4 regions of the Priestia sp. P5 genome follow, and region 2 is predicted to be linked to each of the others. Evidence: riboswitches for the same ligand, from Rfam matches in the RefSeq annotation. Region 2 holds a riboswitch; each other region holds the start of a gene.

Region 1 (7,445 bases), on a different contig from region 2:
TCTCCCCACGGATCGATGACTAAGGAATGTCCGGCAAATGTGTTATTAGGATCTTGGCCTACACGATTACACGCGATTACATAGCATTGATTTTCGATTGCACGGCTAATGAGAAGTGCTTTCCAGTGGGCAAGTCTTGGAGCCGGCCACTGAGCGACAACAAACAAGACTTCTGCTCCGCTGCTAGTATGAACCCGAATCCATTCTGGAAAACGAATATCGTAACAAATAACTCCTGCGCATAGTGACTGTTCAAGTGTAAAAAGATTTTTTGCCGTTCCTGCTTCTAGATAGAGGTGCTCATCCATTAATTTAAACAAGTGCAGTTTACTGTATTGTGATACTTCACGACCTTTTCGGTCAAAAATATACATCGTATTCGTGACGCCTTGCTCTGTTTTTTTCGCGATCGAGCCTGCCACAATATTTACTTCGTTCGTTTTAGCAAACTGAGAGATTAATTGCTTGGCCTGCTGTCCTTCATCATCTGCAATTTCGTCTAGCCGCGTCAAATCATAAGCTGTATCCCATAGCTCAGGAAGCACGAGGATATCAGGGTTTTCTTTCAGAGCTTCTGTCATTTTTTGTTGAATATATTTTCGGTTTTTAGTTGGGTTTCCAAACGCAATATCAAGCTGCAAACACGTAATTTTTACACTCACTTTATCATCCGTCCTTTTTTAGTAGTTGAAAAAAATGACTTTACAAGTTGAATATTACAATATATTATTTGTGACTAGAATTTCAAGAATTTTTTGAGAAGGTGTGCGATGATGAAACAATTTGAGCAATCGGAACTATTAAAAAGTTTACCAAAACAATTTTTTGCATCACTTGTAGGCAAGGTAGGAAAAGTAATGGCCCAAGGGCACGACGTTATTAACTTAGGGCAGGGAAATCCTGATCAGCCTACTCCTTCACATATTGTAGAAACACTGCAAAAAGCAAGTTCTAATCCTATACATCATAAATATTCTCCATTTCGGGGGCATCAGTTTTTGAAAGAGGCCGTTGCGACTTTTTATAAGCGAGAATACGGGGTTGATGTGGATCCCGAAAAAGAAGTAGCTATTTTGTTTGGCGGGAAGGGTGGACTTGTTGAAATCCCGCAGTGCTTATTAAACCCTGGAGATACGGTGCTGGTTCCGGATCCTGGATATCCTGATTACTGGTCTGGAGTAGAGCTTGCAAAAGCCAAGATGGAAGTGATGCCGCTCACGGCTAAAAATCATTTTCTACCCGTATACGAAGAGATAAGTGAACGTGCTAAAGAACAGGCAAAGCTCATGTTTTTAAACTATCCCAATAATCCTACTGGTGCAGTGGCAACGGCAGAATTTTTTGAAGACACCGTGGCGTTTGCTGCCAAGCACGATATTTGTGTGGTACACGACTTTGCCTACGGAGCAATTGGATTTGATGGTAAAAAGCCAATCAGCTTTTTACAGACTCCTGGTGCAAAAGAGACGGGAATTGAAATTTATACTCTTTCTAAAACGTATAACATGGCGGGATGGCGAGTTGGATTTGCTGTAGGAAATGAAAGTGTTGTAGAAGCTATTAATCTTCTTCAAGATCATATGTATGTCAGTCTCTTTGGGGCGGTTCAAGAGGCAGCAGCCGCAGCTCTGTTAGAATCTCAACAATGTGTGAATGATTTAGTTAAGCGCTATGAATCTAGACGCAATACATTTATTCAAGGGCTTCGAGAAATTGGCTGGGACGTTACATCCCCAGCAGGCTCCTTTTTTGCATGGCTAAAAGTTCCTGGAGGATATACTTCTGAACAATTTTCAGATTTACTTCTTGAAAAAGCCCACGTTGTAGTGGCACCTGGAGTAGGCTTCGGAACATATGGTGAAGGCTATGTGCGCGTAGGACTGCTGACGGATGAAGAGCGCATGAGAGAAGCTGTATCTCGAATAAAAAAATTAAATTTATTTTAAAAACGCATTGACAATCCTTTTTGAGTTGGCTTAATATGTAAGAAGTTAACGAGATTAATAACCGATAAATCCTAGCGGTATTTTTTATTTAGTATATAATCTACGAATTCAATTTAAATAAATAGCAACTTTCTTATTAAGAGTAGGTGGAGGGACTAGCCCGATGAAGCCCGGCAACCGACTTAACGCATGTTAAGCACGGTGCTAATTCTTGCAGCAGCAGCTGAGAGATAAGAAGAGCAACGAAAGCCTCTTCTTAATCACAGAAGAGGTTTTTTTTATTAACGATATTAAACAGCAAGGGAGTTTTTAGCATAATGAGTGAAATCGTTGCAAGCTACTTACTACATGACAATAAAGGAAATTTTCATAAAAAAGCGGAAGGAATCGCTTTAGGACTAACCGTCGGCTCATGGACAGATCTGCCGCTTTTAGATCAGCAGCAGCTTCAAAAGCATAAAGGGCGCGTCGTGTCCGTAACGGAGCTTCAAGATTGCGAACGTGTTAACGGATATTTAGGCAGAGAGGTTAAGCAGGCTATTGTCAAAATTGCTTATCCAACTGCCAACTTTTCAAGAGATTTACCGGCTATTTTAGTTACTGTTTTCGGAAAACTATCACTTGATGGAAAAGTGAAATTATTAGACTTGGATTTTCCTGATGAATTATTAGCTGAATTCCCAGGACCGCGCTTTGGAATAGAAGGTATCCGAGAGAAACTAGGCGTTTATGACCGTCCGCTTGTGATGAGTATTTTTAAAGGCGTGATTGGAAGAGACATGACGTACTTAACAACTCAGCTGCGTGAGCAAGCGCTTGGCGGAGTGGATTTGGTTAAAGACGACGAGATTTTGTTTGATAGTGAACGAACACCTTTTGAAGCTCGCGTTACAGAGGGAAAAAAAGTACTGAATGAAGTATACGAAAAAACGGGACACCGCACGCTGTATGCTGTTAATTTAACGGGACGAACGTTTGAATTAAAAGAAAAAGCGAGAAAAGCAGCTGAGCTAGGAGCCGATGCTCTTTTATTCAACGTATTTGCTTACGGATTAGACGTACTGCAGGCACTTCGAGAAGATGATGAAATTAACTTGCCGATTATGGCTCACCCAGCTGTTAGCGGAGCGCTTACGCCATCAGAGTTTTACGGTTTTTCAAATTCATTACTGCTTGGAAAGCTATTACGCTTAGCCGGAGCAGATTTTTCGCTATTTCCATCACCATACGGAAGCGTAGCGCTTTCTCTTGAAGACACGACAGGCATTGCCTACGAATTAACGCGTCCTGTGTACAAATATAAGCAGACTTTCCCGGTTCCTTCAGCAGGAATTCATCCTGGAATGGTACCGCAGCTTGTGAAGGACTTTGGAATCGACAGCATTATCAATGCAGGAGGCGGAGTTCACGGTCATCCAGACGGCGCTATCGGAGGAGGAAAGGCATTCCGTGCGGCGATAGATGCAGTACTCTCTCATCAAACACTAGCCGAAAAAGCGGAAGAATCAAAAGAGTTGCAAAAAGCTTTGCAACTATGGGGAACAGTAGAGGTGAAAGCATGACATCGTTAAAAATCTTTTGTGACTTTGATGGAACAATCACAAATAGCGATAACATTATTGCGATTATGAAACAATTTGCTCCTCCGGAGTGGGAAAGTATTAAAGACGACGTACTAGCACAGCGCGTTTCTATTCAAGAAGGAGTAGGGCAAATGTTTGCCTTACTCCCCGTGGAATTAAAGGAAGATATTATTTCTTATATTTTAAAGACGTCTGCTATTCGAGATGGATTTGATGATTTTATTGTCTATACAAAAGAGCATCATATTCCGCTTTATATTGTAAGCGGAGGAATTGACTTTTTTGTAAAACCGCTTTTGGGAAATCGAGTTGCAGAGGAAATGCTCTACTGCAACGGATCTGATTTTTCTGGTGAACATATTTCCATTACGTGGCCTCATACATGTGATAAACAGTGTGCAAACGACTGCGGCTGCTGTAAGCCAACGATTATTCGCAATCTTGCAGATGAAAGAGATCATACGGTTGTTATTGGCGATTCCATTACGGATTTGCAGGCTGCCAAATTAGCTGACACTGTCATTGCACGTGACTTTTTAATTGAAAAATGCGAAGAGCTATCTCTACCGTATCGTCCTTTTTCTACTTTTTATGATGTCATTCATCATTTACAAGAATTAACAGAAGAGGTGAAAGCATGAGTATCATGGCTCAGCAAAGGTTGCATGAGCTTGCGGATATAAAAGATGAGTTGGCAGAACGCGATTGGTTCTTCGGTACAAGCGGAAACTTAGCAATTAAAGTGGACCAAAATCCGACAACTTTCTTTGTATCAGCAAGTGGAAAAGACAAAAGAAAACGTACAAATGAAGATTTTTTATTAGTTGATCAACATGGAAAACCTGCAGAAGAAACGCATTTAAAGCCTTCTGCTGAAACGCTTTTACACGTTAAGATTTACGAGTTAACGAACGCTGGGTGCAGTCTTCATGTACATACAATCGACAACAACGTGATCTCTGAACTGTACGGAGATGAAGGGCTTATTTCATTCAAAGGCCAAGAAATTATTAAGGCACTGGGTATTTGGGAAGAAGATGCGGAAATTACTGTTCCGATTATTCCGAATTACTCGGATATTCCGACACTAGCAGAAGAGTTTTCTCACCATATAAAAGGCGATCAAGGCGCGATTTTAATTCGTAACCACGGGATTACGGTATGGGGGAAAAATGCGTTTGAAACAAAAAAAGCGCTAGAAGCCTATGAATTTCTATTTAGCTACCATGTGAAATTACTGTCACTTAAAGGCATTAAGCCAAAGGTGCATTTATAAAAGGAGGAAACAACAATGGCGCAAATTCGCTTACATATAAACAATAAAAGAATTGAAACTCAAGAGGAAGTATCAGCTTTTCTGGCAAACAATGAAGTTATTTATGAAAATTGGGACATTACAAAACTTCCAGAAAATCTTCGTGAAAAATATGATTTAACTGATGAAGAAAAAACAGAAATTTTAAACGCTTTTGGTGAGGATATTAAAGATATTTCTGAACGCCGCGGCTATAAAGCGCAAGATGTTATCTCGTTATCGGAATCTACACCAAATATTGATGAATTGTTAAAAAACTTTCAGCGCAAGCATATTCATACAGATGACGAAGTTCGCTTTATTGTAAGCGGTCATGGAATCTTTGTTATTCAAGGAAAAGACGGCGAATTTTTTGATGTTGAATTAGAGCCGGGCGATTTAATTTCAGTACCAGAAAACATTCTTCATTACTTTACATTAATGGAAGATCGTAAAGTAGTCGCTGTCCGAATTTTCGTGACAACTGAAGGATGGGTACCTATTTACGCATAACAACTACTTGTAAAGCATAGGTCATGATCACCCCGCTTTTACATCTAAAAGCGGGGTATTCTTTGGATTATTATAAAACTAACTATTTTTATATGAATAATAAGTTTAATGGGAGGAACACCATGAAAAAGAGTAAAAAAATGCTGTGGCCACTTACTTTGCTCGTGCTTCTAGTTTTTGCACTGGCTGCCTGCACGAAAGAACAGCCAAGTCTAAACGAGAAAACACAGGCAGCTCCAGCGCCGCAAGCGGCTTCTGCTAAGCCTGTACAGCAAGAAGGAAAAAAGATTACGAAAGATACAAAAATTGCGCTTATTTCTGAATTTACATCAGGCACTCACGCTGCTCAGTACATAACAGGTGTGACAAAAGCGGCTAAAAAAGAAGGAGTACAGCTATCCGTTTCTGATTCAAACAATGATCAATCTAAAATGGCGGCTTATTTAGACACGGCTATTAACCAAAATGTTGACGGCATTATGATTGACCACGGCCGGGCTGAAACCCTTGAACCTGGCGTGAAGCGCGCGATTGCAAAAGGAATTCCCGTTATTGCAACCGATGTAGAATTAAAAGCAGAAGGCGTTACAACCATTGATCAAGACGATTATATGCTTGCGCTGCAGGGTCTGAAACAAATGATGCAGGACATTAATGGAAAAGGAAATATTGTATATGCATTTGTTGGAGGCTTTGCACCGATGGAAAAACGCGACAGCATTTATAAAATTATGATGAATCGCTATCCAGATGTAAAACAAATTGCCACGTTCGGAAGCGCAACGGACAATACTTCTCTAGACACGCAAAATAAAATGGCAGCTGTGTTGAAGCAGTATCCAAATAAAGGAGACATTGCGGCCGTTTGGGCGCCTTGGGACGAATTTGCAAAAGGAGTCACAAGAGCTATTAAAGAAGCAGGACGAGACGAGATTAAAGTGTACGGAGTAGACTTATCTGATGAAGATCTGCAAATGATGCAGGCAAAAAACAGCCCGTGGAAAGCGTCAGCTGCCGTAAATCCAGCTTCAGTAGGAGAAAAGCAAGTTGATCTGCTTCTTAAAAAGATTTCCGGTCAAGAGATCCCTCGCTACTATTCCTTTGATCCGGTTTTAGTCAAACAAACTGACTTGCCTAATCAAACGATTAATATGGATCAGCTTAGTCAGTACGTAGAAGAATGGGGCAAAAAAGAGTAGAAGTGGAGGGACAGACATGACGAACGAGCTTTCAATGAAGAACATTACAAAAAACTTTGGTTCTTTTCAAGCGCTGAACAAAGTTGATTTTACTGTTCAAAAAGGGGAAATTCATGCTTTATTGGGAGCCAATGGTGCCGGTAAAAGTACGCTGATGAAAATATTGTGCGGAGCTTACGACGAGTACGAAGGAAAAATCTATAAAGACGGAGGAGAAATCTCTATTTCTTCTCCTAAAGAAGCTAAGCGCCACGGAATTGGAATTGTGCATCAAGAAGTGGATGTAGCGCTGATTCCTTCGCTGTCAGTAGCTGAAAACATCGTGCTAGACGTGCAGGCTTCTAATAAAAGTAAGGCATTTGTAAACTGGAAATCTATTTATAAGAAAGCGGAAGAAGCTCTTTCTTTACTTGGTTCTTCTCTATCCGTTAAAAAAAATGTCGTTGATCTAACTCTATCAGAAAAACAGCAGGTGCTTATTGCACGTGCAATTGTACAGAACGTTGATTATTTAATTTTGGATGAACCAACCGCACCTCTTAGTGTGGAAGAGACGAAACAATTGTTTTCTGTGATGAGAGAGCTGAAGAAAAGCGGAGTAGGCATTATTTACATTTCACATCGCCTTCAAGAAGTGGTTGATATTTGCGACCGCTTAACAGTTTTAAAGGACGGACGCTATGTAGCTACAAAAGAAACTGCACATACATCAATTGAAGACGTGATTACGCTCATGTTAGGAACGTCTTCTGTAAAACAGTGGGTCAAAAAATCAGTAGAAGTTGGAAACGAACTTTTACATGTAGAAGTATTATCTCTTCCAGGGCGCCTTTCGAATATCTCTTTTCATGTAAAAGAAGGAGAGGTAGTCGGTATTGCAGGGCTTGTAGGAGCGGGGAAAACGGAGCTT
Region 2 (7,445 bases):
CAGCAGCTGCTTTTGATAGTCGTTGTTTCATTTTCATGATTTTTTCCTCCTATATATAACGATTTAGCAACCTCAGTCTACCTAAAAGAGAAGGTAGGCCAGAATAGTCAAGGAGTCTTAGTTGAGTTGGTAACTGATATATATATATAATGTAACACGTCTTTTAGAATGTAAACGTCAGGTAAAGCAAAAAGCAGAAAACGATTCATTTATCATAGGGGAAAAGAGTGGTTTATATTCCTTTATTAGGTAAAAAAACGTAATATGAAGAAGGTTCTAATGCTTTATAAAAAACTGGATAATAATTGTAATTATGATACAATAAATCAAGTATTTGTTAAAAATATAATATCTATTTCTGGAGTTTTGATGTATGGAAAAAAATTTGATGAGAGGTACGCTTTTATTAACAGCGTCTTCTTTGTTAACAAAGATTTTAGGCTTTATTTATATTATTCCTTTCACAGCCTTAGTGGGAACGTCAGGTTATGCACTTTATAAGTATGCATACGGTCCATATACATTGATGCTAAGCTTGTCGACAATGGGTCTTCCGCTTGCTGTTTCTAAGTATGTATCGAAATATAACGGTCTTGGAAACTACCGTGCGGGACAAGATCTGTTAAAAGCAGGACTTCTATTAATGACGATAACGGGCATAATAGGTTTCTTAGTCCTCTATACGATGGCACCGTGGCTCGCTGAACTAGTTATTAACGGAAAAGATTCCTCAGGAAATAGTCAAAAAGACGTAGTGTACGTCATCCGAATGGTAAGCTTTGCTTTAATTATTATCCCGCCTATGAGTCTATTACGAGGCTACTTTCAAGGTAACCAGTCTATGGGACCGTCCGCGCTAAGTACAATTATTGAACAAATAGTGCGAGTGTTGTTCATTTTAGTAGGAGCATACGCTGTTATTCACCTTTTTCATAGCACAATGACAAAAGCTGTTGGAATCGGTACGTTTGGAGCGTTTATTGGAGGCGTAGGGGGAATTGGGATTCTTGGAGCGGTTTATTTGAAGCGCAAGCGGTTGATTATAAAAGAAGTGAACAGCGGAAAGAATAATAAATCCGTTCCGTTCTCTTTAATGTTCAAAGAGCTTGTGACGTACGCTGTTCCGTTTGTATTAGTTGGTTTAGCTATTCCTATCTATCAAAATATTGATACGTTTACGATTAACATGCTTTTTCAATCAATAGGATATGGACAAGCTAAGGCTGAAACGATTAACTCCGTCATTGGATTAGCGCAAATTTTGGTGATGGTGCCGGTATCGTTAGCGACTGCCTTCAGCATGTCGCTAATTCCGGGCATTACATCTTCTTTTGTGCAAAGAAATTTACGGGAAGTAAAAGGAAAGATTACAAAAACGCTGCAGCTGCTGTTGTTTTTTACTCTTCCTGCTGCGGTAGGGCTTTGTTTATTGGGTAAGCCGGTATATATGATGATTTTTGGAGCGAAAAACAGTCCTGAAATCGGTGGAGTTGTTTTACAATGGTATGCGCCTGCTGCGATTCTTTTTGCTCTTTTTACCGTAACAGCCGCCATTCTCCAAGGAATTAATCAACAAAAGAAGCTAATTTTAGGCTTGGGCTTAGGAATTGTTGTGAAGATAGTATTAAACGTACTGTTGGTTTCAAGCTTAAAAGAAATTGGACCGGTTGTCGCGACTTACGGAGGGTATGGTGTATCGGTTATATATAACTTCTATTTAATTGAAAAATCTATTTCTTACCGAGTTCAATCACTGGGACAAGCTGCGTTGACACCTGTTTTATTAGTAAGTGTGATGTCAGCCGCTGTGATTATCGGCAATTATACTTCTCACTATTTTTTAGAAAATAAGCTGTCTGCATCTTCACTTGCGATTAGCACATCTTGTATTTCAATTGCTTTAGGTGCTGTCGTGTATCTAGGACTTGGCGTCAAAACAAGTTTAGGGCAATCTGTTGTATTAAATAGAAGAAAAAGAATGTAAGGGAGAGAAAGAAGTGTCAAAACGATTCTTACTAACCGTAGCCGCTGGAGGAGGTATCATAATCTTCGGCGCGCTGGTGCTACTAAACTGGGAAAAGATGTTTGGAGACTACCGTCCCATTCAAACGGCAAAAGCCGTATTCAAATTAGAAGTGGGAAGTCAAGATGTAGAAGAGACTACGGATTCAGATGATGCTCTTCACTATATGGTGAAAAAAGGACATTTAGATGAATATATTCATATGATGAACGAAAAAGGCTATGTGTTAAAAGAAAAAGATATTGATCATAACCGACTTGTTTTTAACGATGGACAAGAGGATGAGCAAATTTACTACAAGCGCTTTGCTAGGAAGTATACGATGATTGATGGAGAAGGGTAAAGGCTTTATATGGTATTTTAGTAGACTAAAACCTTATAACCCTATCTGTTTTTAAAGTTTTTTGGCGAAAAAGAAAAATAATATTGACAATTATGACAAAAAGCTTAATACTGACTTTATTACATAAAACAAATACAATTTGTTTCCTTATCAAGAGAGGTGGAGGGACTGGCCCTGTGAAACCCGGCAACCGCTGTCTATGACAGAATGGTGCCAAATCCTTAAGAGTGTATCGCTCTTAGAGATAAGGAAGAAGCTGAAACAAAGCTCTTCCTTATTTATTTAAGGAAGGGCTTTTTATGTACAAAAAACAACGAGGTGATTATTTGAACAAAGCAGACCGTATTAAACGAATGAAAACACCAGAAATTGATCCAAAGTATGAAGGACGAGTGCCTCCGGGGCAAGTAGTGACAGAGCGCTTTCCTATTTTGCATGAAGGCGACGTGCCGGAGTATAACTTAGAGGAGTGGACGCTTCGCGTGTTTGGGTTGGTAGACAAAGAAGTGACGCTTTCGTATCAAGATATATTGAACATGCCGCAAACAACGGTGAAATGTGATATTCACTGCGTAACGAGATGGACAAGACTTGATAATGAATTTACGGGCGTGCTGTTTACAGACTTTTTAAAAGCAGTTGGCGTGGAGTTGAAAAGTAAATACATCATGCTGCACGGAGATAATGACTATACGTCAAATATTGAAGTAAAAGATTTACTGAGAGCCGATATTCTTCTCGCTCATTCCTTTAACGGAGAGCCGCTTACAGCTAAGCACGGATATCCGCTGCGATTGGTTGTTCCGCATTTGTACTTTTGGAAAAGTGTTAAATGGCTTCGAGGCTTTGAAGCTATTGATGAAAATCATCCTGGCTTTTGGGAGCAAAACGGCTTTCATCTTAGAGGAGATCCGTTTAAAGAAGAGCGTTTTTCTGGAGAAGATTTAGGCATTCCAGAAGATGAGTGGGTACATAAAGACTATGATTAATAAAAATGCCTATGCACGCGCATAGGCATTTTGTCAGCGCTGGCGGTTTAATTCCCACACAACGTGGCGAAGTTCAGGCAAAATCAGTTTGGTCATAGCTAGACGAACAGCACCGCTTGATCCTGGTGTAGAAAAAACGGCTTTTTCGTTAATCGTCCCGGCAATTGCCCGGCTCATAATCGCTGCGCTGCCAATGTCTTCGGTGTAGCTCAGCATGCGAAACAGCTCGCCAAACCCAACGATTTCTTTATGAATCAGCGCTTGAACGGCTTCAATCGTAACGTCTCGTTTTGTAATGCCAGTCCCGCCGTTTGTGAGAACAACGTCAATGTCCTCATCACTGCATCCGGCAAGTATCGCTTGTTGAATCGACGTTTGGTCGTCTTTTACAATTTCATAGGAAGCGACTTGCATGTCATGTTCTTTCAGAAGTTGGATCATCAGCGCACCGCTTTTATCGGTTTCTTTTGTACGTGTGTCGGATACCGTAATGACTTTGCAGCGAACGGGCTGAGTTGCTTTAGATTTATGTTCATGTACGCTCATTATGTACCTCCTTTACGCTTCCGTACGCTTGTAGTCACCGTTTTTGCCGCCTGATTTTTCAAGCAGATACGTTTCGCCGATAATCATGCCTTTATCAATGGCTTTGCACATATCATAAACGGTTAGAGCGCAGGCAGAAGCGGCTGTTAAAGCTTCCATTTCAACGCCCGTTGAGCCTTCCGTTTTAACAGTTGCTTCTATTAATAAACGGTATTGATCATTGCTTGTATCCCAGTCAAATGAAAGGTTTACGCCTTTTAATAAAAGGGGGTGACACATCGGAATAATGTCAGACGTGCGTTTTGCAGCCATGATTCCCGCTACTTGTGCGACAGCAAGCACGTCGCCTTTTCCGATCTTATGTTCTACAATGGCTTCGTGAATTCCTTTGTTAACAAGTATGCTTGAACGAGCGGTTGCAGCGCGGCGAGTGATAGATTTTTCGCTAATATCGACCATGTTGGCACGGCCTTGGTCATTAAAATGTGTAAAAGAAGACATCGGTGTTTTCATCCTTTTTCAGTAAATTTTGTTGTATGATAGAAATAGTGAGATATGCTATGATTTTACACCATAGCGCAAAAAGTGAACAGACATAAAGGAAGTGAAGAATGTATGTTAGAAAGCAGAACACCTATTTCAATTCCTGAAGCAATTGAAAAAGTCATGACATATAAAAGAAAAGGCAGCATCGAACGCGTATCGATCACCGAAAGCTACGGACGCTATTTAGGAGAAGATATTGTCGCCGACCAAAACGTGCCTCATTTTAATAAATCGCTTTATGACGGCTTTGCAGTTCGAGCGCAAGACTGCATAGAAGTCTCAATTGAACATCCTGTAGAGTTCGAAGTTGTAGGTGAAATCGGCGCTGGCTCTGTTTTTGAAGAAGAACTAAAGCCGTTTCAAGCAGTGCGTATTATGACAGGAGCACAAGTGCCTCATTCATGTGATGCGGTTGTGATGCTTGAAGTAACGAAGTCGTATGAAAAAGAAGGCAAAACGTATATGGCGTTAAGCCGGCCTGCTTCAAAGTGGGAACACATTGCATTAAAAGGAGAAGAAACAAAAAAAGGAGACGTGCTCGTTTCAAAAGGAACGCGCATCAATCCGGGCGTCACCGCTTTTTTAGCTACGTTTGGCTATGCGGATGTAGCCGTGGTGAAGCAGCCAGTGGTTGGCGTGTTAACAACAGGAAGCGAACTGCTTGATGTGAACGAGCCGCTAGAACCAGGGAAAATCCGCAACAGCAACTCCTATATGGCACTTGCACAAATCGTAAGAAGCGGGGGAATTCCGAAATATTTAGGGAAGCTTGAAGATGATTTTGACCGCTGCTATGAAGCGGTAGAAAAAGCGCTTGAAGAAGTGGATATTTTACTGACAACCGGCGGAGTATCCGTTGGCGACTATGATTATTTACCGGCTATTTATGAAAAGCTTGGCGCCAATGTGCTGTTTAACAAAATTGCGATGCGACCGGGAAGCGTCACAACAGTCGCAGAACGAAACGGACAGCTGCTGTTTGGATTATCAGGAAACCCATCTGCTTGCTATGTCGGGTTCGAACTGTTTGTTCGTCCAATTGTTCGCAGCTTTTTACATTCACCACTGCCTCATTTACATAAAACAAAAGCGGTGTTAAACGGACGTTTTAAAGAGCCTAATGCATTTACGAGAATGGTGCGAGGAGAAATTACAGACGAAGGCGGAAGGCTTGTTGTAACGCCAGTTGGAATGGACAAGTCAGGCGCTATTTCGTCATTAGCTGCAGCAAACGCCTTGATTGTTCTTCCAGGCGGAGAGCATGGGTATGATAAAGGAACAGAAGTGAACGTACTGCATCTTGAAAACGAAGGCACGAGTTCGCTTTGGATATAAAAATAGCAGTCTGCTTATTGCTTGTCCTTTTTTTCAATAAGAACTTGAAGCAGCTCTGTAATTGGATCTAATTTGCTTTCAATGCGAACAAGTAAGTAAAAAGACAGGGCAATTGGAAAGCCTAAATCTTTAATATAGCTAACTAAGTTTTCTATAATAGCATACCTCCTTCACTTAGAAGATATATTATAATATGTGATTTCTAAGTATTTGTTCGCAGGGGATACACCCATTTTTAAGACAAAAGTCCTTGGAAAATAAGAAAAAGCAGCCTCGGCATTGGCAAGCGAGGCTGCTTTTTGTAAGGGTTCATTCACACGTATTCAAGTGTGAACGATTATTGGAATTAAACTATAACATATTTTAAAATATAAATAATACTTTTGATGTGTTCTAACATATGAATAAGAGGTGCGCTTTTAATTCATCGATTTAATTGGTCCTCCTAATGAAAAATCAACTAAATTAAGGATGTATAAAAAGCTGCATATTCTATAAAAGTGACTTTTTCAGAACTCTTACTTCCCTAAGGGTTCTCTTTTTTGCTGTGTGCCTAAGAGGGTGGTTTGTGTACACGGTCTTAATCCTGAGATAAATAAATCCAGTTGATTTCATCAAGTTCTTCAATACTATAATTTGAACCTATATTCTTTAACATTTTATTGAAGAATTTTAGATTAACTTCATGATCATACAAATCTTCTTGAATGTATTCCTTAATAATAAAGTTTGTTAAATTTGTATTATTAACAAAATCTGAAAAGAACGACGTTATAAGGTCTGAATCTTCTTCGTTTAATTTTTCATCATTAATGATCGAAATCCTAAAAACGTTTAAAATTGCGTCAATATCTTCTGCATCCATATAACATAACGGATCTAGTTTTTTATCTTCTTCTGTAAATGGATTTCGAGTGTCTTCAATAACTACATAAGATATAATTCTTCCATTTCTTGATACATGGAAGATTTCTAAATCACGCAATTTTAAATTTCTATGAAGTGATATCATAAGTTCCTCCTATTAAAATGTTGATTTACGATATTTTAATAAATTAGATATTGGTAAATCTAAAAAGTATAGTATTCAGTTTACAGTAAAATAATCTTGTGTGGTATTAATTAACAAATATATAAACGTAAAAAGAGAAGAGGATACGTATATGAGAGAGTATTTCTTGAAAACGAAAAGGTTAGGATTTTCCATTTGGCATAGTGATGATGTTAAATATGCAAACTCTCTTTGGCGAGATGAAAACGTAACGAAATTTATTGTGGCAAATGGAAAAATGTCTGTCGAGGAAGTACGAAATAGACTTGATAGAGAAATAGATATGTATCGTCAACATAACATTCAGTACTGGCCTGTTTTTTTACTCCAAACGAACGAACATGTAGGTTGCTGCGGTGTGCGACCTTACAATATTCAAGGTAAAACTCTAGAGTTTGGCATACACTTAAAACGTGCTTATTGGGGAAAGGGAATAGCTCAAGAAGCAAGTCAAGCAGTCATAGATTACTCTTTTACTAACCTTGAGGTAAACAGTTTATTTGCTGGGCATAACCCAAAAAATAGAGACTCTGCAAGATTGCTGAATAAACTAGGGTTTAAATACACGCATGATGAGTTTTATAAACCCACGGGGTTACAACATCCTTCTTA
Region 3 (7,445 bases), on a different contig from region 2:
TCTTTTAAATTCAACAAATAAACATCCGCGGACGGATGTTTATTTGTGTGCTTCTTTTATAGCTTGATAAATGAAATGAGGCAAAATTTCAAAGGAATACTGAACGTCTAATCTTTCGGTCCATTGATGCGCATCTCTTCCCAGCGGTCCAATGTTCAGCACCGGCATCTTCAGCTTCTCTAGATCTTCTAGCGGGATATGATACCCTTTATTCCATAGGGGCATGTTTGCTACCAACGTGTTAAATGTATGAAGCGGATGCTGCAGGCTGGCATAGCTTAGATCCGAAATTCCGCCAAAATAACTTTGTTCAACTAGCTCCACTTGGAATTGCTCTTTGGCAGTTGCCTGTACGTTTGACAAAATCTCTTGTACAAACGGATCATCATGTGAACAAACGGCCGGATAAAAAGGCGGCGTAAAAAATAAGACCATCATCGGAGCTGATTCTTTACATAAACCAGCTAAAGAGTTTACTAAGTTAATGGTTTTATTTCTATCGTCATCCTCTTGTGCCAAAAGTGCTGCTTCCATTTCTTGCACATATTTTTCACCGTGCTGTTTGACTGCATGAGTATAAAGTTCTTCATACGTCCATACGTTCACGTCAAGAGATGAACCCTCCATTCCCGCAGCATACTGCCTAGCGGCTTTATTATAGTGTTTTTTCACATTCAAAGCCGCTTTGTCAGCCGATTTCGACAGCAGATCTGTTACTTCTTTAAGAGAGCGGTTTAACATAAATAAATTAAATAAGACAACGGCAGAGTGCGGAACTTGAACTGAATACTCTTCTTTTAAATCTTTTTGTATCAGCACCGTAGGAGGTGGACTTGTTTCATCTCTTACTTTTTCGCAAAAATCAACGTTTAATTCTATTTCTTTTGTTAAATAAGAAGCTAGTAAATTAGCATTTAAACCAGCTAGCGGTTCCCCTACATGAGTTTCTTTTCCATAACACAAAAAGCTTGGCATGATTTTCCCAATCGATCCTGAGTACACGTAGTTCGTTTGATCTCCAGGATAGCGGCTGAACACTGGTTCTGCATTCAGCATGAGAGAAAAATCCAGCTTATGTTTGCGGGCAATCTCTAAAAGAACAGGCACTGCTTTTCTCATCCCAAGCGAATTTACTTCTTCATCCGGCACCGACAGCAGCAGGATGTTTCCGTCAAACTCTCCGTTGCACGCTCGTTCAACCATACTGATATGCAAGGCAATGCCTGCTTTCATGTCCATCGTTCCTCGGCCAAAAAGCCAGTCTCCTTTTATCATATCTTTTTGTACGTGTGCCGGAACTTGTTCCATATGGTTATAAAAAGTACTCGTTAATGTATCAGCGTGAAAAGCATCCTTTTTCCACTGTCCATAATCTTGTACATCCACTACATCGTAATGACTTACTAATACAACTGTTTTATTCGTATTTTTCCCTTGAACAAAAGCTGTGACAATTGATCGCCCGTCTCCTGTTGAATGAAGCTCGACCTGCTCGTTTTTTTGAAAGTAAGGCAGCTTCAATAAATACGACGCTATCGATTCAGCCATTTCCACTTCTGCCATCGTTCCTGTCACGCTAGGTATAGAAACCAATTCGCTTACAAGCTTTTTTAACTGTTCTTTTGTTTGATACAAAGATGTTTTGTTCGACATACCCTTCATCTCTTTCCTTTTTCTAAATTTTCTATCAAACAAAACCATTCGTCAATCCCTTTGACAGAGACCCTTTCATTCTATCCCTATGTATCATAGTATGGCGCTGCCTTTACGCACATGATAAAAAAAGAGTGCGCGGCTAGGGATAGCACCGCACACTCTTTTTTACTTTTCGTCATCTTCTAAAAAGTCTAGGATACGATCAATAAGCTGTTCGCTTCCTGCATCGTTTCCGTGTTCAAGAGACATTTCCATTTCAATGCTCCTTTCATAAAATATTCTTGTTTTATAACATACCACAATTCATTTCGAATGTAACCTTTAATTTGTGTAAAAATTTCGACAATTTATGATTAATCTTAAAACCTAGTGAATATTGATTATACCCACCAGATTCTTTGCTTGTCAAAAACCATGCTTTCTATTTAAAAATACTTAAAAAATAGAGGCGCGAGCAGACTTCTTCTATAAAAGACAGCCTACTCGCTCAAGTTTGGAACAGCATGATGAATAAATTTCTAGTTCATTTGCTTTTTGTACATCTTTAATATCTATGCCTACAGCATATGTACGAACATGGTTTTCGACCACAATTTCATAAAATGTTTCTAACTCACGATAAGCTACTTGATAATGCTTTCCTAATAATTTCACCGCTTCCTTTAATGCTTTCTCTCCTGTATGTGCTGCAACTGCTGTATGACTCATAAAACCCTCTCCTTTTAGAAAAATAAAAAAAACTCATTTTGCTTTGATGCAAAATGAGTTTTTCACCCGTTTTATCACCCAAAGCACATGCTTTGCTGGTAGGAGCACCTTACATTCGTAGGTTGCTGTGGAGTCAAAGAGCCAGATCTCTCGTCCACTCGTGATAACTTTTTTAATTTAAAATTTATTTTATCAAACAATTTCATCCGCGTAAATAGAAAAATAAAAATATTTTAATTTTTTAGGTAATGGAATGAATTCAAAAAATGAAAGCTTAAATTAGCAAAATACGCAGCTGCTACAAGCAATGCCTCTTCATTTAATGAAAAAGAAGGATGGTGCCATTCATATTCTCCAGCTGTACCCATCCATACAAAAAATCCTGGTATATGCTGCTGATATACGGCAAAATCTTCTCCTCCAGGCGATTGTTCAGCTTCTACGACTTGATAACTAAGATCCTCCGCCGCTTTAATAGCCAGTTTTTCCAGCGTATCATCATTGTTTACTACAGGAAGATATGGATACCATTTAACGTCTACTGAAGCCCCGAAAGCTGCGCCGACCCCTTCAGCAGTTCGTTTCATAAGAGCCGGTATTTTTTCTCTCGCTTCTTCTTGAAAGGTACGCACCGTTCCTTCAAGCGTTACTTTGTCAGGAATGACGTTCCACGAGCTCCCTCCATGGATTTGAGTTATGCTGACAACAACATTTTGAAAGGGGCTGAGATTACGGCTGACAATGGTTTGTAAACTAGTAACAATTTGACCAGCAGCAGCAATCGGATCTATTGTTTTTTCAGGAATACCCGCGTGACCTCCTACTCCTTTGACGTCAATTTCAAAACGATCAACACTTGCCATTAAAGGTCCCGGTTTGATACCAATGGTTCCTACAGGAAGATCCGGTTTGTTATGCATCCCAAATATCGCTTCCACTCCTTCGAGCACACCTTTTTCAACTAGCATTTTTGCTCCAGAAGCCGTTTCTTCAGCTGGTTGAAAGATAAATCGAACCGTGCCGCAAAGCTCCTTCTGACGCTCTTTGAGAAGAATGGCTGCTCCGATTATAGAAGCCGTGTGAAAGTCATGGCCGCATGCGTGCATAACACCGTTCACTTCAGAAGCAAAGGGCAGATTGGTTTTTTCTTCAATTGGCAGCGCATCAATATCAGCTCGAATAGCGATAGTAGGTCCCGGCTTTCCTCCCACAATTTCTGCTACTGCTCCTACGTCTAATTGGAATTCATCCGCTATAGAAATATCATAGTGTTTTAACCACTTTTTAATACGTTTAGTTGTTTCATATTCTTTCATTGAAAGTTCTGGAAACCGGTGCAGCTCACGGCGTATGTCTATTAGCTTATTTAGTAGTAATTGATCTGTCATCTTTATCACTCTTTCACATGTCTTAATTTGGATCACTTCTCTATCTTTTACGACAAAGAATGTACCTCGTTGAATTTTTTATAAAGAAATACAGTCGTATAACCTTCTGCAAGGTGCTTTTCTTTAGCTTGAACATATCCTTTTCGTTCATACATCTCAACTAACCAAGGATGTTCTTTTGCTGTTCCTAAAGACACACCTGGTGATTTAAACATATTTTTTATTATCTCTTCCTCTACTAGATGCAGCAGCTTAGATCCAACGCCTTTACTGGCAAACGACGGGTCCACTGCAAACCACCAAAGGTGCGGAACAGCAAACGGACCTGGATGTTCTCCCCAAGGCATTCGTATAGACACAGTTGCAGCGATTCTTTTATCTTCTTCATATACATAGCAAAGGTTTTGAGAAATGTTTTTCTTAACGAGGGCAAGATCAGCAGTAGCTGCTAAGAAAGGAATGCCTAGCTCTCGAATAGGCTTATATGCTTGTAGAGTCAAGTTCAATAAGTTATCTGCATCGTCATTTGTTGCCAAACGGAATTCATTTTTCATCTCTTCGTCTCCTTATGTAGTGCTTAAATATTTCATTTAACTTATAAGTTTACTAAGAATTAAAAAAGACAGACTGCCGCCTTGCGTACTCACTATACAACTGCTTTTATAACGTGTCAAATTTCATTATCTCTTTCTATGAAAGCTATCATAAAAACCAATACTTACAGTTTATTATACTGAACAAATATCAATAAATCCCCTTACGAAACCCCTTTCATTACTTTCGTTAAATTTTCAACCGCAATTATAGAGCCACGTATGATAAAATAGAACACGGTAGTTGTAAGAAAAGCAAACAGAAATGTAATCACTAGCATAATCGAGGCTGCTTGCTCTTGTTTCATAATAAGATAATAATTTGTCACTTCAATTACAGTAAGTGTTATGACCATCATATATAGCATTTCACATGTAAACTTTGAAACGCTTTTTTTATTTTTCATTCCCTATACCATCTAAAGACATAGAATGTCTAATCTATATTAGTAGTATCGGCATATTTTTATATGTTTTTGTAAAAACTAAAGAAGAATTGAAGCAATTATTATTGGCGCTTTTCCACTAAATATTGGAATACATATCATTCTGCAAGGCGCTGCAACAGCAGTTGATAACTGTCTGATTATTCTTTCATTTGACCAAACTCTACCTTTGCTTATAAAATGAAGATTTGTAGAAAGGAGTACGAAAAATTTTATGTATACGTATCAAACAGGCAATCAAACAATTGACTACAAAATTGAAGTCGTTCCAAATAGAACCGATATCACGGTGCAAATTTGTGACAAAGAAGGGGTAAAAGTTATTATCCCAAGAGGTCTTAATGAAAACAATGTGCGTTCAATCATCGCACGCAAAGCAACATGGATTTTAAAACAACTAAACGGTTCACAGCCAGCTGAGGAAAAGCCAGCTGCTCCAAAGAAAGAAGCAGTAAAAAAAGAAACAGCTAAAAAAGAGGCTCCTAAAGCAGCAGCTTCTGCAGCTAAAACTGGTTCTTTTGAAGAAGGAGACAAATTCCCTTACCTAGGACGTCAATACCGCTTAAACATCGTTCGTGGAGATGTAGCAAAGGCTGAAATGACATTCCGTGCAAAATTCATTGCTACAGTACCTGAAAGCTGGAACGAGCAGCAAACAAATGAAGGTATTGGACAACTATTAACAGAGTGGTACCAAGGCCGCGCAGGTGAAAAATTCCAAGAAGCTTTGAAATCTGTTAAAAAAGCAGCTGACAATGCTCCTGAATCTGTTAAGTGGGACGAGTTAGGTGAAGAATACGCTACGACTCAAGATAATACAATCGTATTAAACTGGCGTTTGCTAACAGCTCCTCTTGCAACAATTGAATATGTCATCGCTTCTCAATTTACAAATGCAGATGAGTTATTCGAAGATGCAGCTGAACGCAAACAGTGGTTAAGCGATAACACCCTAAACGCATTTTAAGTTTATACATAAAAAAAGCACGCGGCGAACGCGTGCTTTTTTTATTTAAATAGAAGTACTCGAATAATCTCACTGCTCAAAAATTAGTTAACCTGATAGGTTCATTCAAGTGCATCTTATAAACAAATATATAATATACATGTTTAAAATGTTATTAACCTAATTTTAAAAGCAGTAAGTAAGACTAAACTGATTCTATAAAAAGCTGCTTTTTATCCTTTTAATACTCTAAACGCTTCTCTTACTTTTCGTGCAAAATCTAACGGTGACTCTACGGATTCAAAGTGCATATACATTGCTCTCGGCTCTTCAAATAGCCAATGGTTGTGAACGGCCGTAACCTTAATATCTCTTTTTCTAAGCTCCGTTAATAATGGATTTACTTCTTCTTGCAAAAGCACGGTTTCACCTAGATTTAGCGCTCTTCCTTTGCTGTCTAAATCTTCAAAAGTGAAAAATTGAGGGGTAACTAACGGAGAGCGTGTTGGACGCCCTAAAATTTTAAAACGAATCGTACGAAACTTTTGTACCAAACAAACGCCATTTTCATCTAAACTGCCTTGTCCACCTAGAATTCTCGCAAACTCCTGACACAGACTCTTTTTATTTTCCCAACTCATTATGCTGACTTCCTCTCTTATAATAACTTGTCCTTCCTTAATCAATATATGTGAAAGTTGTCAAGTAGAAACGGCAGACACACAGGGAAACTACCCATTTTATGAATCCTGCTTATCAAAAGTCATATTTATTTTTCTTTGTTCATATCAATAGCATGTATTTTTGAATTTAACTAAAAAGAGAAATTCAAATGCCCATTTAAAGAATTTACTTAAACAATTTTTTAAAATTGAATTTGTAGGGGGAAGTAAAATGAAAAAAATAGGCAAAGATGATTTTATTTCAGGGTTTGTTCCTCATCATAATCATGGCTCAGTGGACTACACTTCTGTTGCGTCAGGACATGTCCATCAGTGCCTCGATGTAACGTCTCCTCCAATTCAAAGCGAGGATGGAAGCCACATTCACTATACAGAAGGCTATGTTGTTTTTGAAGACGGACATACCCATCATTACAAAGCCTACTCTGGTCCCGCTATTCCTATTGGCAACGGTATGCATGTTCACTATTATGACTTTTACACCAGCGAAGACAACCAGCATCGGCATCATGTCAAAGGTGTAGACCATCCTGCTCCGGGCGATAGATAATGAAATAATTTAATGCAATAAAGCCAAAGTCTCAGCTTGCGTTTATATAACCTCTTTAATAAAAGTGAGGCTGGGATAAAAGTATCTTAGCCCAAGTGAAAAACGAACCATTGATCAACATGTTTGATGAGTGGTTCGTTTTTTTGTGATGGTGAATATAGCTTCATCTGTTTCGTCCCTTATAGCAGGTGATTGAAGGGCAAAGCGAAGCCTTGCACAGAAATCAACTGCGGTGTCATAAGCGGTTCAGCTCATGTATCTCATTTGTTCGTCTTTAGGTTGGATTCATTTGGTTATGTCCCAGCCTCTTTGTACAAGTCTCTCCCTCTGCTTATGCTTAATCTGCTTAAGCGAAAAAGGATACGCGAGCTCTTTATTCCAAAAATTCGACATACCAGGTCTTTGGACATGTCAAAGTTTCTACACTAATCGATATATTGTGTTTTAAAAGAAAGATATATATAATCAAGAAAAT
Region 4 (7,445 bases), 1.0 Mb from region 2:
TCACTTAGCTCTATTTCATCAAACCACTGCCTAACAATCAGCTTTTCAATAATTTTATCTTCTCCTGCCTGCATCACAAGAAGCGGGACATCAGGCAAACGATCGATATCTTTAAAAGCTAAGTTGACAGCTTGGATCAATTCCCGGTACCATCTTACAGAAACTTTTGTAACATACAGTGAGTCGTTTTCATCTTCATCTCGAACTTCTTGGTTTCTTGTTGCTTTTTCAACAGTGAGACCCAAATCAAAAAGTTTGTTCGGCATGACTTTATTCAACCCTTTAGATAGCATATCTAAATAAGCCGGTACTTGCTCTTTTAATCCTAGACAAGGAGAGGAGAGAATCGCACCCCATATAGGGAGGTTTTTTGTCTGGAGCGTACGAATAACCGCCAGTCCTCCCATACTGTGGCCTAACAGAAAAATAGGCAAATCATATTTTTGCGCTTCACGTACCCATTCTTCCACTTCATACACATATTCATCAAAGGATAGGATATGTCCTCTTCTTCTTGTTGTTAAGCCTTGGCCAGGAAGGTCTCCCATAATTACGTGCATTCCAACCGAACGCCACATCTCAATCAGCCAGCGATAGCGTCCGTGATGCTCCGCTGCTCCATGGACCATGACAATAACGCCTTTTGGATTTACTGCTTCCCATTTATGCATTTGAGTTACTCCTTCTTCCTTTTTTTGTTTACCTGCTTAAAAAACCTTTGTACACTTACATTAGAAGATTTACTACTTTTTTTCAACTAATAAAGGGAGATGATTTGATGATTTATCCGTATAAAGAAAAAATGCCTACCATTGCACCCAGTTGCTTCATCGCAGACTATGTAACGATTACTGGAGACGTCACCATCGGTGAAGAAAGCAGCATTTGGTTTAACACTGTTATTAGAGGAGATGTTTCACCTACGATTATTGGTAAACGAGTAAATATACAAGATCAATCAACACTCCATCAAAGCCCAAATGCTCCTTTGCTTATTGAGGATGATGTAACAGTAGGACATCAAGTTATTTTACATAGCTCCATCATCCGCAAACGCGCGCTCATTGGCATGGGTTCTATTATTTTAGACGGTGCGGAAATTGGTGAAGGTGCTTTTATCGGTGCTGGAAGCTTAGTGCCTCCCGGTAAAAAAATACCGCCTAATACTCTCGCACTCGGCCGACCTGCTAAAGTGATCCGCACTCTGACAGAAGAGGATTTAAAAGATATGCAGCGCATTCGCACAGAATACGTAGAAAAAGGGCAGTATTATAAGTCTATTAAGAAATCTGATTCTTCATTATAAAGGAAACGTTCCCTCAGAAAGTCATACTGAGGGAATTTCTTTAGTATCTCCACAAACTCTCCAATCATGTTCTATTCTCTCCACAATTGTAAAGAAATTTCCATATTAATTTACATCGTTTTAGTACTGCCTCCACAATTAAAGATTAAACTGAATAATAAAGACGTATTTATTGAAAAGGGAGCGACTCTATGAAAGCCAAGTTAATTCAGTATGTATACGATGCCGAATGCCGATTATTCAAAAGCGTAAACCAACATTTTGATCGAAAGCACTTAAATAGATTTTTACGTTTACTAACTCACGCCGGAGGAGCCACGTTTACCATTGTGATAGCGTGCTTGCTGCTATTTCTGCATCCTTCATCCGTCGCTTACGCTTGTGGGTTTTCTCTAGCCGTTAGTCATATTCCTGTGGCCATTGCTAAAAAACTATATCCGAGAAAACGACCTTATATTCAATTAAAACATACAAAAGTATTAGAAAATCCATTAAAAGATCATTCATTTCCATCTGGGCATACAACAGCTATTTTTTCGTTGGTTACCCCTCTTATGATTGTTTATCCAGCCTTCGCTGCTGTTCTTTTGCCTCTTGCAGTAACGGTAGGAATTTCAAGAATTTATCTCGGTCTGCACTATCCGACGGATGTCATGGTGGGCCTGATACTGGGCATCTTTTCAGGTGCTGTTTCACTGAACATATTTTTAACTTAATGATAGGAGGAGTACTAATGAGAATTGCTTTATTTACGGATACATTTGCTCCAGAAGTTAACGGAGCTGCTAAAACACTTTATCAATTTACTCAGTACGTCAAATCAAAGCAAATTCCCATCCAGGTATTTGCTCCAGAATTTGCTCATGATCAGTCATTTTCAACGTATGTTCACCGTTCGCCCAGCATGCCGTTTTTTCTTTATCCAAACAGCCGCTTTTCATTGCCAAACGTTCTAAAAATTAAAAAGCAGCTGCAGGAATTCAATCCTTCTATTATTCATTTGGCCACTCCTTTTACAATGGGGCTTTGCGGCTCCTATTACGGGAAAAGATTAGGTGTTCCTCTTGTCGGCTCTTATCATACCAATTTTGATGATTATTTATCTCACTATGAACTTGAAAAAATGCGTGTACCACTGCAAAAATATATGAAATGGTTTTATAAACCTGTACAAAAAATATTCGCTCCCTCTGAAGTGACCAAACAGCAGCTAGAAGAGCAAGGGTTTCACAACGTAGCTATTTGGGCGCGAGGAGTAAATCATAGATTATTTCATCCCCACTATGACCGCTTTGATATTCGTATTAAATATAATATTAAAAAGCCCTACATTTTAACGTATGTAGGAAGATTAGCTAAAGAAAAGAACGCTGATTTTTTAATAAAAATTGCACGATCTCTGCCCGATCATATCCGCCATCAAATTCACTGGGTTATTGTGGGAGACGGCCCTTTAAAAGAACAAATGCAGCAGCAAGCATCTGAGCATATGACATTTACAGGCTTCCTTGAAGGTAAGCAACTTGCTCATATCTATTCATCATCTGATTTGTTTGTTTTTCCTTCAGAAACAGAAACCTTCGGAAATGTTGTGCTGGAGTCTCTTGCTTCTGGAACTCCTGTAGTGGCAGCAAATGCAGGAGGAGTTAAACAGATGGTTCAGCACGGGCGAAACGGCTACCTTTGCAAACCTCACTCCTTAGAAGAATTCAGTTCGGCTATTACAGATTTACTCGATGATTTGCATCAGCGGCTTCACTTTGGGCATGCAGCGAGACAATATGCTCTTACTCAATCATGGGACGCCATTTTTCAGCATTTGCTTTCAGAATATGAAGGTGTCGTAGAAAAATCTGCTGCAGGTATTCAATGGGCATAAAAAAATCTCCGTTTTCACGGAGATTTTTTTACTATTTAGCTAAAGCTTGAGTTTTTAATGCTTCCGCTTTGTCTGTGAACTCCCAAGGAAGCTCCACATCCGTACGACCAAAGTGGCCGTAAGCTGCTGTTTGCTTATAAATTGGGCGACGTAAATCAAGCATTTTAATGATGCCTGCTGGACGTAGATCAAAGTTTTTGCGTACTACGTCTACTAGTACTTCTTCAGAAACTTTTCCTGTACCGAATGTATCAATTGAAATAGATACTGGCTGTGCAACACCAATTGCATATGCTAGTTGTACTTCACATTTATCAGCAAGATCAGCTGCTACAATGTTTTTCGCAACATAACGAGCTGCATAAGCTGCTGAACGGTCTACTTTTGTTGCGTCCTTACCAGAGAATGCACCGCCGCCGTGACGAGCATATCCGCCGTAAGTATCAACGATAATTTTACGACCAGTTAAACCAGCATCTCCTTGAGGACCGCCGATTACGAAACGTCCTGTTGGGTTAATGAAATACTTTGTATTTTCATCAATTAACTCGTTGGGAACAACTGGATTAATAACATATTCTTTTAAGTTACGTTGAATTTGCTCTAACGTTACTTCTGGGTGATGCTGAGTTGAAATAACAATTGTATCGATGCGAACAGGTTTGTTGTTTTCATCATATTCAACTGTTACTTGTGTTTTACCATCCGGGCGAAGGTAAGGAAGAATTTCTTCTTTACGTACTTCTGTTAGACGGCGAGCAAGTTTATGAGCTAATGAAATTGGAAGAGGCATTAATTCTTTTGTTTCGTTACATGCATAACCAAACATTAACCCTTGGTCTCCAGCTCCGATTGCTTCGATTTCTTCATCTGACATTTGACCTTCACGTGCTTCTAACGCCTGGTCTACACCAGCAGCGATATCAGCTGACTGCTCGTCGATAGATGTTAATACTGCACAAGTTTCAGCATCAAATCCGTATTTTGCACGAGTATAGCCAATTCCTTTAATTGTTTCACGAACTGTTTTAGGAATATCCACGTAAGTAGAAGTTGTAATTTCACCACTTACTAAAACTAAACCAGTTGTTACGCTTGTTTCACAAGCAACACGAGCATTTGGATCCTTTGCTAGGATAGCATCAAGAATTGAGTCAGAAATTTGGTCACAAATTTTATCGGGATGTCCCTCTGTAACAGATTCTGACGTGAACAGACGACGTTGTGTTGACATCAGTTTTCCTCCTTATAAATACGATACATTGTGATACGGTACTCATTCCCTTATTTTCATTACACGTTAAAAAATATAAAAAAACCTTTCCTTGTATCGAGGAAAGGTATCAAATTCTACATAAGCCTTTCACTCTTATCGATCAAGGTTGTGCCCTTGCATCAGGTTAGCACCTTATCGTCTACACAAAAAAATGACGATGGTTGCTGGGTTTCATAGGGCCTGTCCCTCCACCAGCTCGGGATAAGAGAGTATCCGTTCAAGGACATATAATACATGAAAAAGCGCTTCACTGTCAACAACATTCAAATGGAAATCATCTCTTTATGTTTGAATCGGTTTTAATGTAACATACTCAAATTCTGAAATAGTACATCTTATTAAGAATTATTACTAAGTTTGGTTAATAAGACAGATCAAAATGAGGCTTTCACTTAAAATAGCTTCACTTTTTTCGCTTCTAGCACATATACATGTGTCTAAAATAGGTATAACGTACATTTTTTTATAATACACAAACATTTTTAGTTAAATAGTATAGAATAATTAAATAAATGTGTTATACTAATTATAAATTTCAAACATTAATGAATAAATAATAGCTAAAAAAGGAAGGTAGTGCACATGAGTACTGTTGATATGTCTATCGAATTAAATGGTTTGCTTCAATTAAAAACAACAAAACACCAATTATCTGTTCCACAACTTGTTGAAAAAATTCTAGCTCGACGCGAAGGAACGCTGACTTCTACAGGTGCTGTGTCAGTCGAAACTGGGAAATATACAGGTCGCTCTCCTTTAGATAAATTTATTGTAAGCGATGCTGTGTCTTCAAAAACGGTTGAATGGGGACCTGTCAATCAGCCAATTTCTGCTCAGCGATTCGATGCGCTATACAAAAAAGTCTTAACCCACTTAAAGAAGCAGGATGAACTTTTTGTTTTTAATGGATATGCTGGAGCTGATAAAAAGTATCAGTTACCAATTCAAGTAGTTAATGAATTTGCATGGCACAACCTATTCGCTCAGCAGTTATTCATTCGCCCTTCAGCCGAACAAAAAACAAATGATGATGTGAAGCCGTTTACAATTGTAGCAGCTCCAACGTTCAAAGCTGATCCTGAAACAGACGGGACAAATTCTGAAACCTTCATTATTCTTTCGTTAGAGCGACGTATTGTGCTAATTGGAGGAACTGAATACGCTGGTGAAATGAAAAAATCTATTTTCTCAGTGATGAACTTCTTGCTTCCTCAAAACAATATTCTATCCATGCACTGTTCTGCTAACGTAGGAGAAGAAGGTGACGTTGCATTATTCTTTGGTTTATCTGGAACGGGTAAAACAACGCTTTCTGCTGATGCAAACCGTCGTTTAATCGGAGATGACGAGCACGGTTGGTCAAGCTCTGGTGTATTTAATATTGAAGGAGGATGCTACGCGAAGTGCATTCAGCTTTCCGAAGAAAAAGAACCGCAAATTTTCAATGCAATTCGCTTCGGCGCCGTACTGGAAAATGTAGTGTTAAATCAAAATACGAAAGTAGCAGATTACAATGATAATAGTTTAACAGAGAATACTCGTGCCGCTTATTCAATTGACTCTATTGATAATACGGTATTGCCAAGCGTTGCTGGGCACCCTACAGCTATTGTCTTTTTAACTGCTGATGCCTTCGGCGTCTTGCCTCCAATCAGCAAGCTTACAAAAGAACAAGCGATGTACCATTTTCTGAGCGGATACACTAGTAAGTTAGCTGGAACAGAGCGCGGCGTAACATCGCCACAGGCTACTTTCTCTACATGCTTTGGTGAGCCTTTCTTACCTCTTGCTCCAACAACTTATGCAGAAATGCTAGGAAAGAAAATCGATGAACATAATGTAAATGTCTACCTTGTAAATACTGGATGGACCGGCGGTGAATACGGCGTGGGCGAACGAATGAAGTTAAGTTACACTCGATCTATGGTTCAAGCAGCCCTTGAAGGAGAACTAGCTAATACCGAAACAGTAACAGATGCTATTTTTGGTTTATCGATTCCAACTCATGTTCCGGGAGTTCCTGATGAAGTGCTTCAGCCTTCTAAAGCATGGAACGATGCAACAGCTTATAATCAAAAAGCAACTGAGCTTGCTGCTAAATTCAAAGCTAATTTCAAGCGTTTTAATGATGTAGCATCTGATATTTCAACATTAGGCGGACCTAGAGTCTAATAAAAAACCGATCGTCTTAGAGACGATCGGTTTTTTAATTAGTCGAGTGTAATTTTGTCAGTTCATATGTGACAATGGTTTTTTCCTGTTCCATTTCTACCTTACGCACAACAGCAGTTCCAATACATTCTCCAGTTTTCGTTTTGTGAATGTTTAATGGAATATCTAACGGATACAAGCGATATCCTTTTTTCTCAATTTGAAAAATGTTATCCGTTACACGCTTTTCGTTGCCTTTTGTCACAATCATTGTATTTAATTCTAGCGGCATCCCCATTTTTTCTCACTCCTCACTGTTATTCTACTTGTTTTCTCTATCGTAGCATATCTTTTATTGCGCTTTCATCCACTTCGTTAACTTCTTCACCGTTTCTCGGTTTTCTTTTGGTGGAAAAGCATGTGGAAAGTTTTCGAAGTACCAGCTGGTAACTTTTTTATTGGACTTCTTTAGTTTAGATTCGAGCTGATAGGAATGATCAATCGACACGTTTTTATCTTCTAAACCATGAATAAGCAAGACCGGCGGCTCGACGAGATGAGCACGGTGCAAAGGTGTCCTCCATTCGTATCTTTCAGGATATTTAGAAGGCGTTCCTCCAATCACCCGCTTCATCATTCTTCTTAAATCTTCTCTTTCTTCATATGTCAGCACCATATCCGTGACGCCTCCCCATAACACAAGAGAGCGGCTGTCGTTTTTTTCAATGGCTGTGAGTAAAGCCATCACTCCCCCTCTTGAAAACCCAAAAATATGAATGCGGTCACGGTTGACGTTAGGGAGCTGTTTCAATAAATCGTAAGCAGCAAAAGCA

What was found. A riboswitch is a leader RNA that binds a small molecule or an ion and turns the genes downstream of it on or off. The one in region 2 is predicted to bind S-adenosylmethionine.
Region 1: linked by a shared signal. The riboswitch ahead of mtnW (2,3-diketo-5-methylthiopentyl-1-phosphate enolase) and the one ahead of MMB69_RS05595 (sulfite oxidase-like oxidoreductase) in region 2 are both predicted to bind S-adenosylmethionine.
Region 3: linked by a shared signal. The riboswitch ahead of MMB69_RS19860 (hypothetical protein) and the one ahead of MMB69_RS05595 (sulfite oxidase-like oxidoreductase) in region 2 are both predicted to bind S-adenosylmethionine.
Region 4: linked by a shared signal. The riboswitch ahead of metK (methionine adenosyltransferase) and the one ahead of MMB69_RS05595 (sulfite oxidase-like oxidoreductase) in region 2 are both predicted to bind S-adenosylmethionine.

The regions. Positions count from the first base shown of each region.
Region 1 covers NZ_JAKWFJ010000002.1:659,921-667,365, forward strand. The annotation lists gene MMB69_RS20110 (carbon-nitrogen family hydrolase) at 1-662, opposite strand, end outside; gene MMB69_RS20115 (pyridoxal phosphate-dependent aminotransferase) at 774-1,946, shown strand; SAM riboswitch class I at 2,077-2,183, shown strand; gene mtnW (2,3-diketo-5-methylthiopentyl-1-phosphate enolase) at 2,264-3,508, shown strand; gene MMB69_RS20125 (2-hydroxy-3-keto-5-methylthiopentenyl-1-phosphate phosphatase) at 3,505-4,170, shown strand; gene MMB69_RS20130 (methylthioribulose 1-phosphate dehydratase) at 4,167-4,805, shown strand; gene MMB69_RS20135 (1,2-dihydroxy-3-keto-5-methylthiopentene dioxygenase) at 4,821-5,336, shown strand; gene MMB69_RS20140 (sugar ABC transporter substrate-binding protein) at 5,459-6,535, shown strand; gene MMB69_RS20145 (sugar ABC transporter ATP-binding protein) at 6,552-7,445, shown strand, end outside.
Region 2 covers NZ_JAKWFJ010000001.1:1,080,586-1,088,030, forward strand. The annotation lists gene MMB69_RS05580 (YjgB family protein) at 1-37, opposite strand, end outside; gene MMB69_RS05585 (putative polysaccharide biosynthesis protein) at 374-1,984, shown strand; gene MMB69_RS05590 (hypothetical protein) at 1,998-2,366, shown strand; SAM riboswitch class I at 2,511-2,617, shown strand; gene MMB69_RS05595 (sulfite oxidase-like oxidoreductase) at 2,693-3,355, shown strand; gene MMB69_RS05600 (MogA/MoaB family molybdenum cofactor biosynthesis protein) at 3,389-3,901, opposite strand; gene moaC (cyclic pyranopterin monophosphate synthase MoaC) at 3,914-4,402, opposite strand; gene MMB69_RS05610 (molybdopterin molybdotransferase MoeA) at 4,517-5,782, shown strand; gene MMB69_RS05615 (YvrJ family protein) at 5,797-5,940, opposite strand; gene MMB69_RS05620 (terpene synthase) at 6,363-6,794, opposite strand; gene MMB69_RS05625 (GNAT family N-acetyltransferase) at 6,946-7,445, shown strand, end outside.
Region 3 covers NZ_JAKWFJ010000002.1:605,658-613,102, reverse strand. The annotation lists gene MMB69_RS19870 (VOC family protein) at 1-21, shown strand, start outside; gene MMB69_RS19865 (M20/M25/M40 family metallo-hydrolase) at 40-1,653, opposite strand; gene MMB69_RS19860 (hypothetical protein) at 2,122-2,364, opposite strand; SAM riboswitch class I at 2,433-2,534, opposite strand; gene MMB69_RS19855 (M20 peptidase aminoacylase family protein) at 2,598-3,752, opposite strand; gene MMB69_RS19850 (GNAT family N-acetyltransferase) at 3,800-4,306, opposite strand; gene MMB69_RS19845 (hypothetical protein) at 4,510-4,704, opposite strand; gene MMB69_RS19840 (M48 family metallopeptidase) at 5,006-5,758, shown strand; gene MMB69_RS19835 (DUF1259 domain-containing protein) at 5,971-6,378, opposite strand; gene MMB69_RS19830 (YmaF family protein) at 6,632-6,970, shown strand.
Region 4 covers NZ_JAKWFJ010000001.1:35,987-43,431, reverse strand. The annotation lists gene MMB69_RS00230 (alpha/beta fold hydrolase) at 1-671, opposite strand, end outside; gene MMB69_RS00225 (gamma carbonic anhydrase) at 779-1,306, shown strand; gene MMB69_RS00220 (phosphatase PAP2 family protein) at 1,498-2,022, shown strand; gene MMB69_RS00215 (glycosyltransferase family 4 protein) at 2,040-3,185, shown strand; gene metK (methionine adenosyltransferase) at 3,217-4,419, opposite strand; SAM riboswitch class I at 4,552-4,669, opposite strand; gene pckA (phosphoenolpyruvate carboxykinase (ATP)) at 5,044-6,633, shown strand; gene MMB69_RS00200 (DUF2584 domain-containing protein) at 6,668-6,910, opposite strand; gene MMB69_RS00195 (alpha/beta hydrolase family protein) at 6,965-7,445, opposite strand, start outside.